One region of the Planococcus sp. S3-L1 genome, then DNA from elsewhere that is predicted to be linked to it. Evidence: predicted binding sites of a transcription regulator. Region 1 holds the regulator's gene; the other holds the start of a gene.

Region 1 (8,109 bases):
TCACACACTTTATTGAGGTTAAAATCGTTGGTCACGACTTTGCCGCCCATTTTCTTCGCAGCGCGCATCAATTTTAAATCGACTTCGCTCACTTCGTCAAAACTTTCTTCCGTGATCATAATCGCATCGACACGTTCGCTTTGAAGCCGTTTTAAAATATCCAACCCACGTCTGCCTCGCGTACGTTTTAAAGTATCGGAAGAATCGGCAATATGTTGCAACTCAGACAGCACAAATTGCGGCACAACAAACGTACCTTCCATAAAACCGGTTGCTGAGATATCGGCAATCCGACCATCGATGATGACACTCGTATCAAGCAATTTATAAGAAACTTTTTCAACAGGCTCTTCTGGCTCTGGCTTTTTCGCTGGTGCAAATCTAGCCGGCGTCAACATAGACAACATCTCTTCACGTTTTTTAAATCCTACCTGGAAACCTAAATAGCCAAGTACTACAGAAAGCACTAAAGGTGCCACTGTCGCAACTAGAAGAATATCAACCGTACTCAGTGCAAAGCCCACTAGGAAAGCTACTACAAGACCAATGACCATTCCTATCGTCCCGAATAACAGATCCGGTGTTGGAGTACGTAGCAATTTCTCTTCCATCCATTTCATAAAATTGATTAGCGAATCGACAAATAATAAAGACAGCAAGAAAAAAACAAGAGCCCCCACAATTGCCGCTACGTAAGGGTTGCTGATCCACGGATTGTCGAGAAGGGGAATAAGTTCAAATGCAGATGGCAATAATAAAATTCCGATTGTCGCACCAATAAGTAAAAACATAATTTGAATAATAGGTCTTAGCATAAGCTCCACCTCCTTTTTTTAATTATACACATTTTAAAACGAGAACGCTCCAATGACACCTGTTTAGAAATAAAAGGAGGCAAAATCGCCTCCTTACTGTGGAAAAATTTCTTTTAATGCATCGTTAACACTTTCTACACCGACTACGCGAATTCCTTCTGGATAATCCCAACCACCTAAATTAGATGCTGGAATAATCGCACGCTTAAAGCCTAGTTTTGCTGCTTCTTGAACGCGCTGCTCAATACGCGATACGCGTCTAACTTCACCAGTCAATCCGACCTCTCCAATAATACAATCATAAACGTTTGGCGCTTTGTCTCGGAAACTTGAAACAATACTTGCTAATACAGCCAAATCAATCGCTGGTTCGTCAAGCTTTACGCCACCCGCAACTTTAATGTACGCGTCTTGCGCTTGCAAAAGCATACCAACGCGCTTTTCTAGAACTGCCATCAATAAGGTCACTCGATTGACGTCAATTCCCGTTGCCATCCGTTTCGGATAATTAAAACTTGAAGGAGTCACCAATGCTTGAATTTCAACTAAAATCGGCCGTGTTCCTTCCATTGAAGCGACGACTGTTGAGCCTGCCGAACCACTCGACCGCTCTTGTAAAAATAGTTCTGATGGATTCAACACTTCTTTTAATCCACTTTGAAGCATTTCAAAAATCGCGATTTCATTTGTTGAACCAAAACGGTTTTTCACACTGCGTAAAATGCGGTATGTGTGGTGGCGTTCGCCTTCAAAATACAACACCGTATCTACCATATGTTCCAAAATCCGAGGTCCTGCAATTTGCCCTTCTTTGGTTACGTGTCCCACTAGAAAAATGGCAATATTTTTTGTTTTAGCGATTCGCATTAATTCTGCCGTACTTTCTCTTACTTGCGTCACACTACCCGGTGCAGAGGTGACTTCGGGGTGGTGAACAGTCTGAATTGAATCAATAATAACAAAATCAGGTGCTACATCTTCAATCGTGTGATGAATCAATTCAAGATTTGTTTCAGCGTAGATAAACAACTCAGAAGATGACGCATCTAAACGCTCTGCACGCAATTTAGTTTGTCTAATCGATTCTTCTCCGGAAATATATAATACCCGGTTCCCACTATTTGCAAGCATCGCAGAAACTTGCAACAGCAACGTTGATTTCCCGATACCGGGATCTCCTCCAATAAGTACCAGTGATCCAGGTACAATTCCACCACCCAGCACACGGTTTAATTCGCTGAGCTCTGTTTCTACTCGTGGTTCATCTTGCGTTTCAATGGCATTAATCGGTATCGCTTTTTGAGGAACCGCCGCACTATGTTGAAAAGCACCACGCGTCCCTTTAGGAGCAGCCACTTCTACTTCTTCAGTCATCGTATTCCATGCTGCACAGCCCGGACATTTCCCCATCCATCTAGCCGATTCATAGCCACACGACTGACAAATGAATTTCGTCTTTTTCTTAGCCATGTGTACCTCCTTAAATAGAAAAACCGCTCGCCGGAAAGTGACTCCGGAGAGCGGAATGTTCTTATTGTTTTTCTATTGCTACTTCTTTTTCTTTTTCAGACTCACTTGTACGAACGACAAATTCATCACCTTCTACATCAAAAATCATTTTTTGACCTGACAGAGCCGTGCCTTTTAATAGCTCTTCTGACAAACGATCTTCTACGTGTTTTTGAAGTGAACGACGCAGTGGACGAGCTCCATACTCTGGGTCATATCCTTCTTTCGCCACTTTTTCAAGCGCTGCTTCTGTTAACTCCAAATCGATATCCTGCTCTTTCAAGCGATCGACCAATTGTTTTGTCATCAACGTCACAATCTCTCTCAAGTTTTCTTTTTCAAGAGAATGGAAGACGATCATGTCATCTACACGGTTTAAGAACTCTGGGCGGAATGCTTTTTTCAATTCAGCAAGCATTTTCCCTTTCATGTCCTTATAATCCGTTTTTGCATCATCTAAATTAAAGCCAACGTATTTATTGTATTTTAGCTCTTCTGCCCCGACGTTTGAAGTCATAATAATGACCGTATTACGGAAATCGACTCTGCGACCTTTTGAATCCGTCAATCGACCATCTTCAAGAACTTGTAATAGAATGTTGAAGACATCTGGATGAGCTTTTTCAATTTCATCAAGCAGGACGACTGAATAAGGCTTTCTGCGAACTTTCTCCGTCAACTGTCCGCCTTCTTCATAACCCACATAACCTGGAGGCGAACCGACTAGACGAGAAGTCGAATGTCTTTCCATGTATTCAGACATGTCGATACGAATCATCGCTTCTTCATCGCCAAACATAGACTCAGCTAGGGCACGTGCTAATTCCGTTTTACCAACACCGGTTGGTCCAAGAAAAATGAACGATCCAATTGGACGTTTCGGATCTTTCAATCCTGCACGGGCACGTCGGATAGCTTTTGAAATAGACGTCACGGCTTCATTTTGGCCGATTACACGGTTGTGAAGAATAGACTCCAAGTTCAACAACTTATCCGATTCTGTTTGTGCCAATTTTGATACAGGAATACCGGTCCACATAGACACGACTTTCGCAATATCTTCTACTGTCACTTCAGACTCTTCTTTGCCTTGTTTTTCTTTCCATTCTTTTTTCGTTTTATCTAATTGGTTTTGCAATTTCTGTTCAGCGTCACGAAGCGAAGCCGCTTTTTCAAACTCTTGGCTTTGGACTGCTTCGTTCTTCTCAGAACGTGCAGCTTCTAATCGAGATTCCAACTCTTTTAAATCTGGTGGAGTCGTATACGAGCGAAGTCTTACTTTCGATCCAGCCTCATCAATCAAGTCAATCGCCTTATCCGGCAAGAAACGATCCGAAATGTAGCGATCCGACATCTTAGCTGCTGCTTCAATTGCTTCATCGGTAATTTTCACACGGTGATGCGCTTCATAACGATCACGCAAGCCACGGATAATTTGAATGGATTCTTCTACTGAAGGCTCATCTACTTGAATTGGCTGGAAACGACGCTCAAGAGCTGCGTCTTTTTCAATGTATTTGCGGTACTCATCTAACGTTGTCGCACCAATACACTGAAGTTCCCCGCGTGATAGTGACGGTTTTAAAATATTAGATGCATCAATTGCACCTTCTGCACCGCCAGCACCGATTAATGTATGAAGCTCATCGATAAACAGAATCACATTGCCTGCTTGACGAATTTCATCCATCACTTTTTTCAATCGATCTTCAAATTCACCACGGTATTTTGTTCCAGCAACTACTGTCCCCATATCCAAAACCATAACGCGCTTGTCGCGCAACGTTTCTGGAATTTCGTTGTTAACGATTTGCTGAGCCAATCCTTCAGCAATCGCTGTTTTACCAACACCAGGCTCACCAATTAACACCGGGTTGTTTTTTGTTCTACGGCTCAACACTTCAATGACACGTGTAATCTCATCACTTCTGCCGATTACAGGGTCCAATCCACCTTCACGAGCGACTTGCGTTAAATCACGAGCTAAGCCATCTAAAGTTGGTGTGTTTGCCGAAGCATTCGGACTCGTACCTGTTGATGCCTGCTCATTGCTCCCTAGAAGCTGCAACACTTGCTGGCGCGCCTTATTCAAGCTAACACCTGCATTTCCTAACACACGAGCCGCAACGCCTTCTCCTTCACGAATAAGCGCTAACAGTAAATGCTCTGTACCTATATAAGAATGGCCCAATTTACGGGACTCATCAACTGACAACTCAATCACTTTTTTTGCTCTTGGCGTGTAATGAACGATTGGACCAACGTCTTTTTCGCCAACACCCACTAATTCTTTAACACCTTCTTCGATCAACTGTGTGTTCACTTCAATCGCTTCTAGAGCTTTTGCGGCAATACCGCCACCTTCACGAATCAAACCGAGAAGAATATGCTCTGTACCGATTGATTCATGTTTCATGCGAATGGCCTCTTCTTGAGCTAATTGAAGAACTTTTTGTGCGCGTTGTGTAAATCGATTAAACATCATGCAAGATCCTCTCCTTCACTATTCATATCTATTTTATTCAATCGCTCCCGGAACAACTTCGCCCGAGCAAAGTCACGTTCTTTCGGTTGCAGTGGCTTGTCTGCATATTGCTGCAAAAATGCCGGCTGCATAAAAATCATTAATTCATTCAAAATCGACATATTCATATTTTGAATCATCTTTAAATCAATACCCAATCGAACATCTGACAGACAAGTCGCAGCTTCTTCCGTCGTCAGCAGTCTCGAATGGGTAAGAACACCAAGCGAACGATACACCCGGTCCTCTAACATTAAAGGTGAGTTTAACAATATGGCTTCACGTGCTTTACGTTCTTGCTGGATAATCTGTTCTGTCATATTCTCCAAATCTTGAAGAATTTCATATTCTGATTTACCAAGCGTTAATTGATTGGATATTTGATAAACATTTCCTAACGCCTCGCTACCTTCTCCATAAATACCACGTACTACCATACCAAGCCTTGAGATCGCGGGAATAATCCGTTGAATCTGATGAGACATAGTCAAAGCCGGTAAATGAAGCATAACCGAAGCTCTCATTCCAGTGCCAACATTGGTCGGACAGCTAGTCAGATACCCATACTTCTCATGAAAAGCATAAGACAAATTCTTTTCTAATAACGTATCTAGTTCACTTGCTATTTGATAAGCTTTTTGAAGCTGAAATCCAGATTGCAAGCTTTGAATCCGCAAATGATCTTCTTCATTTACCATAATACTCAACTCTTCGTTTTCAGACAATAAAACAGAGCCCGGGTGATAGCTATTCATAAGGTAAGGACTAATTAAATGTTTTTCTACAAGTACTTCTTTTTGTAATTGGGCAAGTTCGTCAATATTGATATGGCTAAAAGTATAATCTAACTCACTACCTTTATCTAATAATACAGAGGAAATTTCTTTATCCACTTTAAGTGCTTCGTCTTCTGTAAAGGCATACGGGAACTTAAAATCATTCAAATTTCTAGCTAATCTAATTCTTGTACTCATTGCAATATCTACATTGCTACCATCATTGGCCATCCAGCTGCTTGCCCGAGGTTGGAGAAACCGTTCAACTGCCATCTGGTGAACCCCCCTCAAGCGTTACGTTTAATCGTTTTACCTCGTCTCTTAATCTTGCAGCTTCTTCAAATTCTTCTTCTTGAATTGATACCTGCATTTGCTTTCGAAGTTTTTCAATCTCTTTTTTAATTTTTAACGTTGATCCGTAAGAAGCGGGTATTTTTCCCGTATGTTCTGTATTGCCATTATGAAATCGCTTGAATATTTCATTGAGTTGTGACGAAAATGTATCATAACAGGAAGCACATCCAAATTTTCCAAGCTTTAGAAAATGTGAAAAAGTAAAGCCACAAGAAGGACAAATAGCCACTTCTTTTTTTGGCCTGCTAATAGTCGCTTGCGAATTAGGGAACCAATTCGATAATAGTTGGTGAATAGCTAATGGATCCTGTTCAAAAGCAATATTGATACTATGATTTTCAGCAGCACAGATATGACATAACTGAAGCTCCATCACCTGTCCTAGCTGCTGTTTTTTCACTATTACTGATGCAGAACGTTCTCCGCACTGAGTACAAATCATCTTTTCACCTCTTTAAGTGTTCGATTCATATTTAATTGTAAAAAGCATCGCTATAAGAATCCGTGCACGGACTTCATCACGTATCGGAAGAGCCAACAGAAGAGTTGAACGATCTACTGCGCTTAGAATTAGTTTTGCCTCTCGTTTAGAAACAATCTCTTCATCCAGTAGCCTAAAAACAATGTCTTCTGCCATTACTTGAGTAGCTCCATGTTCCAACCTCTGTATTACTTCTGCAATTACGTCTGATTTTTGATGAAGTCTAATTCTCTTAATACGAATATATCCACCGCCGCCACGCTTACTTTCTACTAAATATCCACGATCAACAGTGAATCGAGTATTAATGACATAATTTATTTGAGAAGGAACACATTGAAATTTTTCAGCAACTTCACTGCGTTTAATTTCAATATGATCTCTCTCGCTTAATTCGATAACTTGTCTTAAATAACCTTCAATTACATCCGAAATGTTTCGCACCGTCTTCACCTCTTTAATACATAATATGATGAAATTGACTTTGACTATATTTGACTTAATTATACACCAAGCTTTTTAGAGATATCAAATAGTAAGTATCGAAAGGATTACTCACACCGATTGTAAACTTAAGTTCGACAACTAAAAAAGCCATTCGTAGTAAATTCACTATGTATTTTCCGACCAAAGAAAAATGGAGGAGCGATCACGGATGAACCGGTGATGGAAGCCTACCCCCTACCTGTGGCGCAAATTGCCAAACGTCTGAATCGCTTCCTGTAGCCAATTACAATGTCATCAATTTCCTGAAACCGAGCCACTCAACCCGCGATTATTAAACCTAGTCACAAAAACAAGAAACTCTGTGGTCGCCTTTTAGTTGCTTTACCGAAGTAATAAAAAATTTTATATCAAAAACTTGGTAGCTCAGAACTGAACACTAGACGTCACTCTAGGCCACGCAGAGATGATTCCATTCGCACGCTCTAGCGCATGTTCAAAAGGCGATTTCTTGATGTTGCCGCACTGCCAATGCAAGGGAAACGAAAGCTCAACGGCTACCAGGAACACCGATGCAATAGGCGTTCCAACGGCATATTTCTGAAAGAAAAGCCAATTATCCTTCGTTCCAAAAAAAGTTCGAGCATATCCGAGGCAACACCATTGCAGGTGCTCCCCACAAAAGTGCAGTAATCACACGGGTTGAAAGACTGACGAAAGTGATCATCACCTTGGTACCTGCAGGACGTAAGCCGTGAGGTACTAAATCCCCGTTGAATAAATGGTTTCAAAGAGTTCCAAGAAATTTGTTTAATTCCATCAAGTTTGATTGTGGCAAGGAATTTTCCAATTGGAACCATAGTGCGACCGGTACGACATATCGATTTATTTTGCGGATATTGGCCCACCTTCCCAGCGCGCCTTGAATGAACATTCCAATGAACTCCTTTGTAAAGATGGATTGCAGGCAGATGGATTAATCATTTCTACGATGACTGACTAACGGAATCATTTTTTTAAAAACCCTTGAAGCAATTCAGCTTCAAGACTCTTTACTCACTGTTCTATTTCGAAATATCAGCTACATTTCTTATTGAAGTACTATCAGTAGACCCAATGAAGGTGAAGGCATCATTCTTTATTTTCTTCAATAAACATACTTAACTTATCAACTACCATTTTTTATCGCGCTCTAATTTTTTCCAT
Region 2 (8,109 bases), on a different contig from region 1:
GCTTCTGTTAGTTGGCCACCTTCTTCGTAACCGATGTATCCCGGAGGTGCCCCGACCAAACGTGACACACTGTGTTTTTCCATATACTCTGACATATCGATTCGAATAAAATGATCTTCCGAATCAAATAGATTTGCGGCCAGCGATTTTGCTAACTCTGTTTTCCCTACGCCTGTAGGTCCAAGGAAAATAAAAGAGCCAATCGGTTTTCTTTCATCTTTAATACCCGCACGCGCTCTCCATACAGCTTCTGTAACCAATTCGACTGCTTTGTCTTGACCAATTACGCGCTCTTTTAACGTCTCACCTAAACGCAATAACTTTTCACGTTCACCTTCTACTAATTTTGTTACCGGAATTCCAGTCCACCTTGCGACAATTCCTGCAATTTCTTCTTCCGTTACTTCTTCGCGCAGTAAGCGCTCAGTACCCTCTTGTTCTAAAGCGGCTTCTAGTGCGACTAATTCTTTTTCGAGTTCGGGAATTTTGCCATGCTGTAAGACAGCCGCTGCATTCAAATCATAACGATTTTCAGCATCTTCTAATTGTCTGCGGAATTGGTCTAATTGCTCACGTTTTTGTTGAATTTTTTTCAATGATTCTTTTTCTTCCGTCCATTGACTTCTCATGCCAGACGAAGAGTCGCGCAGTTCAATAATTTCTTTACGCAAGGTGTCGAGTCGTGCTTTGCTTGCTACGTCTTTTTCTTTCATTAACGCTTGCTCTTCAATTTCTAGCTGCATCAGACGACGCGTTACTTCATCAAGTTCTTGAGGCATTGAATCGATTTCTGTACGAATCATCGCACAAGCTTCATCAATTAAATCAATGGCTTTGTCAGGCAAAAAGCGTTCTGTAATGTAGCGGTCCGACATAGCAGCCGCTGCGACAATCGCACGGTCATGAATTCGAACAGCATGATGTAGTTCAAAACGTTCTTTTAAGCCACGCAAAATCGATACCGTATCTTCAACAGACGGTTCGCGCACCAGTACTTGTTGAAAACGTCGTTCTAAAGCCGGATCTTTTTCGATATGCATGCGATACTCATCTAGCGTAGTCGCACCAATGCAATACAGTTCTCCTCTAGCAAGCATGGGCTTCAGCATATTCCCTGCATCCATTGCTCCTTCAGTTTTCCCTGCTCCAACAATCGTATGAATTTCGTCGATAAACAAAATAATCTGACCTTCGCTATCTTTCACTTGCTTTAAAACGGCTTTTAATCGTTCTTCAAATTCTCCACGGTATTTAGCACCAGCAATTAACGCACTCATGTCGAGTTCGTAAATGGTTCGGTTTTTTAATCCTTCTGGTACGTCGTTACGAACAATGCGTTGAGCTAATCCCTCAACAATTGCTGTTTTACCAACACCTGGTTCACCAATCAACACGGGGTTATTTTTTGTTTTACGCGATAAAATTCGAATTACATTACGGATTTCCTGATCTCTACCGATAACAGGATCCATTTTTCCTGATTGCGCTTGTTCAACCATATTCCGGCCAAACTGCTCCAATGGAGATTTTTGTTCTTCGTTATTCTGGGATTGAACCATTTTATCCACTCCTTTAAAAGTTTGACTATCTTTGACTAATTAAATTATAGCTAATTATTCACTGTTAAGCAATTATTTCGACCTTTTTTTAGTACTCGTATCAAACAAAAAACCCTCACTGGAATAAATCCAATGAGGGTTTTTTACGTACTATTTATCGAACGCCAAGTGCCATTTTTGCATAGCGTGACATATGTTCTTTGCCCCATACTGGCTGCCAGACGATTTTTACATCGACTTCTTCTACTTCAGGTAGTTCATACAAAGCAGTTTTAACCATTTGCACGATCTGTGGTCCCATTGGACAACCCATAGACGTTAACGTCATCGTCACTACGGCAAAACCATCTTCTGTCAACATCACATCATAGATAAGCCCAAGATTAACAATATCGACTCCTAGTTCAGGATCGATTACTGTTTCTAACGCACCCATCATACTATCTTTCATATCTTGATCCATCTAAATCCCTCCCTTACTATTAAAACTATCTTAACAAACTTCATATGAAAATGGAATCGACATGCTTAGTTAGATAAATACTTCGCGAGCCATTCTGTCGCTTCAAGCATCCCTTTTCGGCTTACTGCATGTCCCGCTTCTCTTTCCCGAGTAAAGGTTATTTTTTCTGGTACCGCTTCGTAATGCTTCTTAAGTTCTTTATACAAGCGATAAGTTGGTTCAAAAGGTACCGTCATATCTTGTTCGCCGTGCCAAAAATAAATGGGACGGCCATTAAACTTCGCTTGATGTTGAACACTGTCAAAAATCGCTAAAGTCGAAAGCATTCGTTCACGCTCTTCTTCACTAACTGGCAGCTTGAATCCTCTTGATTCATATTGGGCCATTTGTGCTTGCGCTAATTCTACATAATTCCCTGCACCCATCATTACTGCAGCTACTGAAATCCACGGATAAACTGTCATTGCTCCTAGAGTGGTAATCCCACCCATAGAAGTGCCACCTACTCCTGGTTCTCCAACTACTAAGTCTTGCTTGTGCAGTTCTTTGTGTAAAAAGGCTAATTCTTCTATAGACGTCAGAACAATTTCCCAAAATCGCAGGCTGATCTGAACATTATCCAATCCTTCACTTCGTTCACCGTGAAGATGCGCATCCGGCAAAATTACACGAAGTCCTTTTTCAGCCAATTGGTAAGCGTAATGCAAGTTATGTTCTTTTGCACTCGTATGGCCATGAAAAAAGACAACCGTTGGCAATGCGACTTTTTCGCATTGATCTGGTGTTATATGAAGCAACGGTATGTGCCCCCAAATTTGTCGTTGAACTCTCAACTAAAATCACTTCCTTCACCTCTAATCGTACCAATCTTCTCGATTCCCAGCAAACGCCGATTCTCTCTAGCGAAAAGTCTTTTCCTCCTCTGAAATTTTTGACGAATCGCTTGTACTATCGCTACACTAGGAATAGATAGAAAGGAGACGGCTATTTTTATGAAACAACATTTAATTGTTCTAGATTTAGACGGCACATTATTGACCGATCAGAAAGTTATTTCCCCGAAAACAAAACGAACGTTAAATAAAGCAATGGAAGCAGGACATGAGGTAATGATTGCTACGGGTCGACCTTATCGTTCAAGCGAAACTTTTTATAAAGAGCTAGGACTAACAACCCCCATCGTCAATTTTAACGGTGCATTTGTCCACCATCCTACAAACAATCATTGGGGAACACATCATACACCAATCGGATTGAACGTTGTCCATGAAGTGGTAGAGTCTATGCATAACTTTGATTTCCATAATATTGTGGCAGAGGTCTTAGACGATGTGTATGTCCACCATCATGACGAAAAACTTATGGATATTTTTCGCTTTGGTGATCCTACAATCACAACTGGAGATTTACGCAATTACTTAAAAACAGATCCGACGTCTATTTTGATTCATGCTCCATATGAACGCGTACAGGAAATCCATGACCATTTATCTTCTGTACATGCAGAAGTAATCGATCATCGCCGTTGGGGAGCTCCGTGGCACGTGATTGAAATTGTGAAAAGTGGGATGAGTAAAGCCGTTGGACTAGATCGTGTTTCCAAATCAATGGGCATTGCACGAGAAAACATTATTGCTTTTGGTGACGAAGACAATGATCTTGAAATGATTGATTTTGCAGGAGTCGGTGTTGCCATGGGCAATGCCATTGAACCGTTAAAAACGATTGCCAATGAAATCACGTTAACTAATAACGATGATGGCATTGCTGAGTTGTTAATAGAGCGGTTGAAGCTGTAACTACAAAAGGGGGATTGACTATGAGACTATTTGCTGACAGCGCATCTGATCTGCCAAAAGACTTTTTCGAAAATGAAAACGTTGTTTTATTGCCGCTTCGTGTTCATATTGGAGATCAGGATTTCGAAGACATTCGAGGCATTCAATCCATTAAAGTGTTTGATGCAATTCGTGGTGGTGATCAACCTAAAACATCCCAAGTTTCACCTGAAGAAATGTGGTCAGCTTTTGAACAGCTGGCAAAAGACAAAGACGAGGGCTATTATATTGCCTTTTCTTCTGAGCTATCAGGTACTTATAATACAGCCGTAATGGTGGCAGATCAGGTACGTGAAGAATACCCGGATTTGAAGCTAACAATACTAGATTCAAAAGCCGCTTCGCTTGGCTACGGACTGTTAGTAAAAGAAGCCGCAAAATTGCGCTCCGCTGGACAGCCTCTCGAAACTATTATTAAGAAAACTCGTTTGATGATTGATCATTTAGAAAGTCTGTTTACTGTAGAAGACTTAGATTATATGGCTAAAGGCGGCCGCATTTCCAAAGGTAGCGCTTTTGTTGGCGGGTTATTAAATATTAAGCCATTGCTTCACGTAGAAGATGGCAAACTTGTACCGATTGAAAAACTTCGAGGACGTAAAAAAGTGATCAAACGGATGATTGACCTAATGAGAGAACGCGGAACTCAATTAGATCAACAGACAATTGCCATTAGCCACGGTGACGACGCAGAGTTTGCGGCTTTACTAAAACAGGAGATTGAAAGCAACTTCCACCCGAAATCCGTTGAAGTCCATATGATTGGTTCGGTCATTGCTGCACATACGGGTCCTGGTACACTGGCAGTATTTTTCTTCAATACAATTGACTAGGAGCTGATTGACGATGAACAAAATAGTTATTGTAGGCGCAGTTGGCGGAGGCGCTACTGCCGCAGGTCAACTGCGCTTCTATGATCCAGACGTGCAGATTATTGTTTTTGATCGTGATTCGACGATGTCTTATGCAGCATGTGGAACGCCGTATGTTATAGGCGGTGTCATCGAAGATGAAGAGTCAATCATTATGACCGATCCCAAACGATTTAAGAAAAAACGAGATATCGATGTTCACATGAGACACGAAGTAATCGCAATCGATCGAGCAGCCAAAAAAGTGCTTGTGCACAATCTGGAAAGTGGCGAACAATTTGAAGAGTCATACGATGCCTTAATCTTAGCTCCAGGTGGTTCTGCAATTGTTCCTAAAATCGAAGGTCTAGATACATCGAAAGTCTTTACCTTACGAAATTTTGAAGACATGCAAAAAATTGACCAGTTCATCAAAACTGCACAACCCAAAAATTGCGTCGTTTCAGGTGGTGGCTTTATCGGGCTAGAAATGGCAGAAAACCTTAAAAACATTGGCTTGGACGTTTCTTTAGTGCATAGATCCCCAACCATTATGTCTATTTTGGATACCGATATTTCATTAATGATCGAGAAAGAACTGGCACTTCAAGATGTTAAATTAATTACTGGAACAGAGATCAAAAAAACTGAAGGCAAAACCATCCACCTGTCAAATGGCATTGACATACAAGCAGATTTCATTATTATGAGTGTTGGTTTGAGACCGAATACTAGACTGGCTATGAAAGCGGGCTTAACAATTGGTGAAACTGATGGTATTGAAACAAATGAATTTATGCAAACAAATGATCCATCGATTTACGCCATTGGAGATGCTTCAGAGAATTTTGATATGGTAACGGGATATCCCAAAAGAGTTCCACTTGCTTCTCCTGCGCATCGTCAAGCATTTATCGCAGCGAGTCACCTTACGGGCAACAAGGTAGCGAAAAAAGGTTTGCTCGGAACTTCCGTCTTGAAAGTTTTCTCATTAACTGCTGCAATGACAGGGTTAAACGAAAAAGCGATTCAAGATAAAAATTTAGCTTTTGCTACAGTGACGCATACCGGCAATTCGAATGCGGGTTATTATCCTGATCATTCCGAAATCACGTTAAAAGTCCATTACGATCCACAAACCCGTAAGATTTTAGGGGCACAATGTATTGGTGGCAAAGGCGTTGACAAACGAATCGATGTCATTGTGACAGCAATCTATGGTGGGTTGACGATTGACGATTTGCAGGCACTCGAACTTTGCTATGCACCTCCCTATTCATCGCCGAAAGACCCAATTAATATGGTAGGTTATAAAGCATTAAGTAAATAATGCCAACATCAAAAACAGGCAGAAAAAGCAATCCGCTTTTTCTGCCTGTTTTATTTTTTCGGATTATTTCGGATTTTTCTCAACTGTCGACTGTTTCGCTGCATCTGCTTTACGTTGTTTGCCTTTACGCCAAACAAACCACAAGAACATCATGAACACAACATACATAACAACTAGCGTTGCAATGTATGCAGAGTTGAGTTTACTTTCTTCTGTTACGTGGAACACTTCCGCGATTTCTCGATCTTGTGTTATTCGGTAATCCCCATTATCTCCTTGGCGAATAATATCACTTTCAAATAATCCACGTAATTCCTGTCCTTGTCCAATGACATCAGCTGATAGGTTAATGCTCTTTGTTGAAGACGCGTTGTTAATAGCAACAATCCATGATTCTTCGTTATTCGAACGTTTATAAACGAGCCATCCATCTTCATCGTGTAGCACTTCCAATTCCCCTGTTCGTAATGCTTCAGACGAATTACGCAATGACGTCAAGTTAGTGATGTGATCAACAAGTTCCTTATCTACGGCCATATCTAAAATTTGATGAGATTCATCCAACTCTGTCCCATTCATAGCAGATTCTGAACCGTATTGAACGACTGGAATTCCAGGCATCGTCAACAACTGAGTCAACAATAGCGTCCAGCGTGTCGGCGGAAATCCATTTTCCGCTACAATATCTGCTGTAAATCGAGATCCAGTCAATGAATCTACTTGAATCAAGTTGTTTTTGCTTTGCTCCATGATCGTCGTTACGTCAGTCATATCCTGATCAAAATTCTTATAAGCCGCACGTAATGTCTTTTCCACACCAGGCACCACTACCGCATCGAATGCACCACTGTCTGCCATTTCTTGATCACTTAAAATGTAACTATCTCGCACCTCTTTTATCGCTTTAGAAAAATCGCTAACAAAAGCTGCATCTAATTTTTCTGCATCTTGTAGTCGGAACCCGTCAACCTGATAGGCTTCACTAAATTCTACAAATGTAGCAATTAGCGCTTCTTGGACCTCTGTGTTTGCTGTATCTAGTGCCAAGCTACCGTCTTCGTTTTCTGTAAACCATTCTGGGTTTTCAACTGCCCACACATGATCTGCACTTACTTGTTGCGTCGGAATATCCACAATTACTTTCATTTCTTGATTATGGATTTCATCTACCAAGGTTTGAAATTCTTCTTCTGTACCAAAATGACGCTCGAATTTAGTATAGTCTTTTACTGTTTTGCCATCATATGTAGCTGTTGAAAATACAGGTCCTATTGAAAGAGCTGTAAAACCCATTTCTTTCGCAAATAATAGTTCACTGGCCATTCCATCAAAATCGCCACCATTAAAAGCCGCAGGATCTAATGCATTTACTTCATAATCATTATTAATCTTTTTATTGAAATAACGGTCAACTAACACATCATAGATAAGTTCATCTTTAAGTTCCCGCTCTTCTGCAGCAAACACTGGATTGACTAGTGCCAGTAGCAGTACAGTTGTTATTATGCTCAAAATCCATTTTGTCTTCAATTCTAAGTCCTCCTTCAATGAGGTTGTTGGTACATTCCACCCGATTCATTTTATCAAACTCCAGCTATCGCCGCCATGTAAAGTTAGTGTTTCAGCACTGACTTGCTGGAGTTTCGTCTAAACTGTGAAAAGTTGCATAGAAAAAGACAGGTGCTAGATGCACCTGCCTACTTTCCTTAAAAGAAATCCAATCCGATTGGCAACATGAAACCGATGAACATTGTTGCAAGTAAGAACAAGACAAACAATGCCCAGAACATCGTAACTGGTTTTTGTTTTTTCGAACGGACCAACACCATCTCCATCATTCCAATTGTCAAAACACCCAATAAGAACTTAATGCCGTATAACATTGCATCATAGGAAGAATGGGCGATAAACAATGTTAATCCTGTAATGATGATCAAAACATAGAACAATCTCAAGACCATGTGCAAAATTTTACGGCCTTTACTGTCGCGCTGCATAAATGCGGCGATCAGAAACAAAATGACTGCAACAACCCATGTCGTGATGTGTAAATGTGTAGTGTCTGTAA

What was found. The regulator CtsR, encoded in region 1, represses protease genes until heat stress. The targets are predictions, from matches to a motif close to ATGGTCAATAAAGGTCAAACA.
Region 2: a site for CtsR is predicted at 1,578-1,598, ahead of QMF37_RS02740 (ATP-dependent Clp protease ATP-binding subunit). Genes of this name have one in related genera too.

Annotation. Positions count from the first base shown of each region.
Region 1 covers NZ_JASISN010000016.1:57,905-66,013, forward strand. Annotated here, with positions in the region: gene QMF37_RS13880 (PIN/TRAM domain-containing protein) at 1-815, opposite strand, end outside; gene radA (DNA repair protein RadA) at 909-2,285, opposite strand; gene QMF37_RS13890 (ATP-dependent Clp protease ATP-binding subunit) at 2,347-4,809, opposite strand; gene mcsB (protein-arginine kinase McsB) at 4,806-5,897, opposite strand; gene QMF37_RS13900 (UvrB/UvrC motif-containing protein) at 5,887-6,420, opposite strand; gene QMF37_RS13905 (CtsR family transcriptional regulator) at 6,433-6,903, opposite strand; gene QMF37_RS13910 (hypothetical protein) at 7,691-7,837, opposite strand.
Region 2 covers NZ_JASISN010000002.1:125,031-133,139, reverse strand. Annotated here, with positions in the region: gene QMF37_RS02740 (ATP-dependent Clp protease ATP-binding subunit) at 1-1,559, opposite strand, end outside; gene QMF37_RS02735 (metal-sulfur cluster assembly factor) at 1,714-2,022, opposite strand; gene QMF37_RS02730 (prolyl oligopeptidase family serine peptidase) at 2,088-2,855, opposite strand; gene QMF37_RS02725 (Cof-type HAD-IIB family hydrolase) at 3,015-3,821, shown strand; gene QMF37_RS02720 (DegV family protein) at 3,842-4,693, shown strand; gene QMF37_RS02715 (CoA-disulfide reductase) at 4,707-6,041, shown strand; gene QMF37_RS02710 (alpha-amylase family glycosyl hydrolase) at 6,105-7,571, opposite strand; gene QMF37_RS02705 (YisL family protein) at 7,748-8,109, opposite strand, start outside.